DNA from 2 places in the Paenibacillus sp. FSL W7-1088 genome. Region 1 is predicted to be linked to the other one. Evidence: predicted binding sites of a transcription regulator. Region 1 holds the regulator's gene; the other holds the start of a gene.

Region 1 (2,465 bases):
GCATGAACGTCATCGTATTGAAGTACTTCGCTCAGCTTATTCAGCACTTCTTCCGATTGCTCATTGGAAGCCAGCATCGGAAACGGATAATGCTGCAGGTTGCGTGCGATCCGGACCCGGCTGCTAATGACGATTTCGGAATCAGCCGCATCACTACGCATCCAGTCGCTGAGCGCCTTCTCTGTAAAACGAAGATTAGGCATTACGCATCCCTCCTACTCATCACAAACTTTACTCCTGAGCTATTTCTTTTTCAAGTTCCCTGATCTGATCACGAATTTGAGCAGCTTCTTCAAACTCCTCTTGCGTTATGCTCTCCTGAAGATCCCGTTTCAGATCAGCAATCTGTCTTTTGACCTTGATGCGGCCACCAGCTCGTGCAGGCACTTTCCCCACGTGGAGAGTGCTGCCATGAACCCGTTTGAATAGCGGGTCCAAACGACTGTCAAAATATTTATAACAAGAACTACAGCCAAAGCGGCCGATTTTGCTAAACTGTGAATAGGTCATGCCGCATTCTTCACAACGAAGGGATTGTGCAGGTGTTGCTCCCGCATTCCCATTCTTGCCTGAGGGTTCAAAATCAAGCAACCCGGACAATAAGTTGTGAATGGAAAATCCGTTGGATGTTCCGGGAATCATTTCCCCTTTTTCACGAGCACATGACTCACAAATATGGAATTCCGTCTTCTCTCCGTTCACGATCTTCGTGAAATGGAGTGTTGCCGGTCGTTTGTTGCATTCTTGGCACAGCACAATGATGTACCCCCTTGATCCCGATAGTTTTCATTTACCGAGCAAAGATATTAACATCGCCTTTAACATTCTGGCACGAATTTGATCCCGGTAAGGAAGTTTGACCAATATAATCTCTCTCGATACAGCTGCCCGCATCAACCCGGCTTCCCTTTTGCTCAAGAAACGTGCTTCTTCCAGTTGGTAGATCAGACCTTCGGCAGCTGTCTGCCCGATCTCATCTCCAATACTATGGTGCAAATGGTTATGCAGAGCCGAGTGAGCTGGCAATTCGATCCGCTGTATGCGAACATAACCGCCGCCGCCACGTTTACTCTCTACAAGGTAACCTTTTTCGAGTGTAAATCGGGTGCTGATGACATAATTGATCTGGGAAGGCACACATGAAAATTGGTCAGCCAGATCATTACGTTGAATTTCGACCATTCCTTCGGGACTTTCATGCAAAATACTCTTCAGATATTGTTCGATAATATCAGAGATATTACGCATCCACTCATCCTCCACTGTCTGAAACGTTAAGTCAATAAGGACCCACACGCCCCTACAGAGTACACCTTCTCAACCCATTTAACCAATCAAGGAAACAGCGAAACTGATCTTCAACGGTCTTTAACAGGAGAGCGAAGGACGCTCGAAGGTCCTTTAATATTGCCTTTATCCGCTGATGTGCACTACCTTTAAAATGGCTCCCACCACCGGATTGCAGAAAGAAAGCTACGTAAGTATTTAACCTTTAGTTGACTTTGACTTTCTTTGACTTTATATACATTATAGCATATTTTGTGGTTTTGCCAAGAGGGAGCACTATTCATTTTTTACGATTTTACACGAAATATTCGGCTGACACAAAAAAACCTCTCCAAAATAACTGGAGAAGTCCATTTGTCTCACACTAGCAACGTAATGCTATACACGTTAAATCTATGAAATTGATCCTAGAAAACTCTTTACTCTATGAGGATCAGAAAAAATCAAGTAAATACGTTTCCCGATCAGGAATTGCTTGTTCCAGAGCTTTTATTGCTTCATTTGGTCCTTCCATTCTACCTATCTGAGCCATCTCTGTGGGCCTACGATACCCCATCAGCATAGCGGTAAGCGTCTGAATGTCTACTTTAACAGTCTGATCTTTAGCAGCAGGCTCAGATGTTTTCCATATTGAAGCTGTACCGTTCATCGCCACATTTAATTGCCATACCCCTTCATTCCATGGTGCGTATGCATCCTCTACCTGGAGATTAATCTGTACTGGTGAGTCTGGGCTCGCAAAAGGATACTGGGAAATAAATTGTTCGACACTCACAATACGTGCCATGAAGAAAGGTACAATTTCCTGCTGAATCCGCGGATTATCTAATTGAAAAGCAAGCATATCACTGGCTGGTGCCTGTAAAGTGACTTCCTCAATCATGGAATCATGGTTGGCTATAAAGGTCCACAAACCTTGTCTTGCCTCTTCATTCAGATAAATGATCTCTTTAATGGTAAACTTTCTTTCCTTAACCTCATATAAAACATAGCCTTGTGCTTTACCAGCTTCATCATAATATACAGCCTTCTGGCTGGCTCCATTAGTGAGAACTGAATTCTCCCATCTCGCATCATCTCGGATTAAGGTTCCGTTATAGCGCTCAGCATACGCACTGTATACTTCCTTTAATACGCTGATTCCCGGATCGCCACGCCGAATTGTTCCAGGGGTTGCC
Region 2 (2,465 bases), 1.1 Mb from region 1:
CCAATTCCATGAATGACGATCCGCGATTTTCGGATCAGCTGCAGAATCTCCTGAACACTCGGGTCCTGGATTAGTGATTCATAGGCATGATCACTCAGCAAATCCGGTACATGCAGGAGTTTGTATTGGGCTCCTACCCGTTTTGCCATCGTGGATGCTATCGTATTGGCCTGAATTTCGAGGCTTTCTCCCAGCCCACCGCGTGCCGGTACGAACCAGACACCTTTCAGCGATGTTGGCGGAGTCAGTTGCTCTGCGACTTCAGCCGTTGTTGAACCGCCAGTTACGGCGACAACATCGTTATCACTCATGATATTACCCAGAGCCTTCGCTCCGGCTCTGCCCAGCTCCCGTTTGGCAAATGGAGAAATGTCCGAATCGCCGGGAACCACAACTACCTTTTGCAGACCGTAGGCTTGCTTGATGCGTTCTTCCAGTTCGGATAATCCAAACAGTTCTTTGGCGACGGGTTCCAACTGCTGCAGCAATTCATGCCCTGCCTCACTGATCTTCATCCCTGCACTGTCAATTTCAATAAGTCCCTGAGCCTTTAACAAATCGGTCTCAGCCCTCAGAACCCGCTCGGTCATCTGCATGGAATTAGCTAACGTTCTTCGTCCGATCACATCCGATAACATGATCTGGCGCAGAATCGTGTATCTCTTCTTCAAGACATCCATGAGATCAGGCAGAAGCTGCTTTTGTACTTCTAAAATCGTTCGCATGCTTTCCACTCCCGCAAGCTTCTCGTTCCAAGCTTTCTTTCATGGCCCTAAAACGTCCCGGGTTAACTTTTTAAGTCCCACGTCTATTCTACCTAAAACTGACGCGACATGCAAGTGTTTCAAAGCCTTATTTCGACACGTTTCAGGCGTTTGTACGCGCCTATTTTCACAATGTCACCCTACTCTGATCGAGAACAACCTGTTCGATACCATATATAGAAGCAAAGTAAATTTCTCATCTACATATTGCTTGCTGTTGTTTTTCATATGGCATATCCAAAACCTCTTTTAGCATTTACCTATTTGCGCTCTTTATCCACTTATCTTCATCATGATCATTTTCAAGCTTATCCAAACCACAACAGCGAACATCTGCTTGCAATTCAATTATTCATGAGCTATAATCATTATTGCTGTCACATCTTTGAAACTTCTATTTCAAAACAGCTTTATGCAACTATGCTTGCAGCAATAATCAATGTGCGCCCGTGGTCCAATGGATATGACGTAGGCCTCCGAAGCCTGAGATCCAAGTTCGATTCTTGGCGGGCGCGCCACTCTTAATTAGTAGCTCATAACCCTTTTAACCAATGAAACCGAATAGGTTTCTTTTTTTTCAAACTTAGTTTGACTTTCTTTGACTTTTTGTTTGAAATTGTTTATGATGTGGGTAATACGGTAACAGTTTATATATAAACACCAATTTAACATTTACATTTCCGAGGAGGTTTTTCACGTGAGTTATATTCCAATGGTCGTTGAACAGAGCAACCGCGGTGAGCGCGCCTATGACATCTATTCCAGATTGCTGAAGGATCGTATCATCTTCCTTGGCAGTGATGTAAATGACGTTGTAGCGAATTCCATCATGGCACAGATGTTGTTCCTTACTGCGGAAGATCCGGAGAAAGACATTCACTTATACATCAATAGCCCAGGCGGATCCATTACAGCCGGTATGGCGATTTACGATACTATGCAATTCATCAAACCGGATGTATCTACCATCTGTGTAGGTATGGCGGCTTCGATGGGTGCATTCCTGTTGAACGCAGGTGCCAAAGGTAAACGTTTTGCATTGCCTAACAGCGAAATCATGATTCACCAACCGCTTGGTGGTGCGCAAGGTCAAGCTTCGGACATCGAAATTCGTGCCCGCCGCATCCTGAAAATGCGTGATACCTTGAACCGCATCATCGCTGAGCGCTCAGGCCAACCGCTGGAGCGTATCGAGAAAGATACAGATCGTGACTACTTTATGAGCGCTGCTGAAGCTGCTGATTACGGTATCATCGATAAAGTTATCGAAAACGTAGGTTCCCAAGGCATCTAAGCCGAGGCGAATCGCCAATTAAACGGATATACCATATAGGCAACTCAAAGGGTAACGCCCAGTTGAGTTGCCTATATGAAAAAAGGGCGCTCTCGTCAATATGACGAGGGCGTCCTTTTTTTTGAAGATAATTTAAGAGTGCATAATACTAAAGATCATCTGACGAACTGAGCACACGCTATTGACCATCATTTCAACGAAATGGAATTCCGATACTCTTACTTGTTGGCCGTTAAGCCACTGAACGGCTCTGTGCCTTTAGGAAGCAACTCTTTGTATGTGAACGGGAATTCTGGGAAACCCTCCGCATAAGCTGTGTACTCATACAACTGGAAGAATACAACTACACCAGTTGGGGTTACATAGAAATCCTGATCTTTATTTAGACCTTTATAGCCTTCAAGGTA

The links. The regulator CtsR, encoded in region 1, represses protease genes until heat stress. The targets are predictions, from matches to a motif close to ATGGTCAATAAAGGTCAAACA.
Region 2: clpP (ATP-dependent Clp endopeptidase proteolytic subunit ClpP) is a predicted target of CtsR. The motif match lies at 1,350-1,370, and genes of this name have one in related genera.

Annotation. Positions count from the first base shown of each region.
Region 1 covers NZ_CP150216.1:6,405,202-6,407,666, forward strand. The annotation lists gene MKY42_RS29080 (protein arginine kinase) at 1-203, opposite strand, end outside; gene MKY42_RS29085 (UvrB/UvrC motif-containing protein) at 232-756, opposite strand; gene MKY42_RS29090 (CtsR family transcriptional regulator) at 787-1,248, opposite strand; gene MKY42_RS29095 (GNAT family N-acetyltransferase) at 1,721-2,465, opposite strand, start outside.
Region 2 covers NZ_CP150216.1:183,120-185,584, reverse strand. The annotation lists gene MKY42_RS00905 (sugar-binding domain-containing protein) at 1-725, opposite strand, end outside; tRNA gene MKY42_RS00900 (tRNA-Arg) at 1,208-1,282, shown strand; gene clpP (ATP-dependent Clp endopeptidase proteolytic subunit ClpP) at 1,462-2,058, shown strand; gene MKY42_RS00890 (DUF4163 domain-containing protein) at 2,277-2,465, opposite strand, start outside.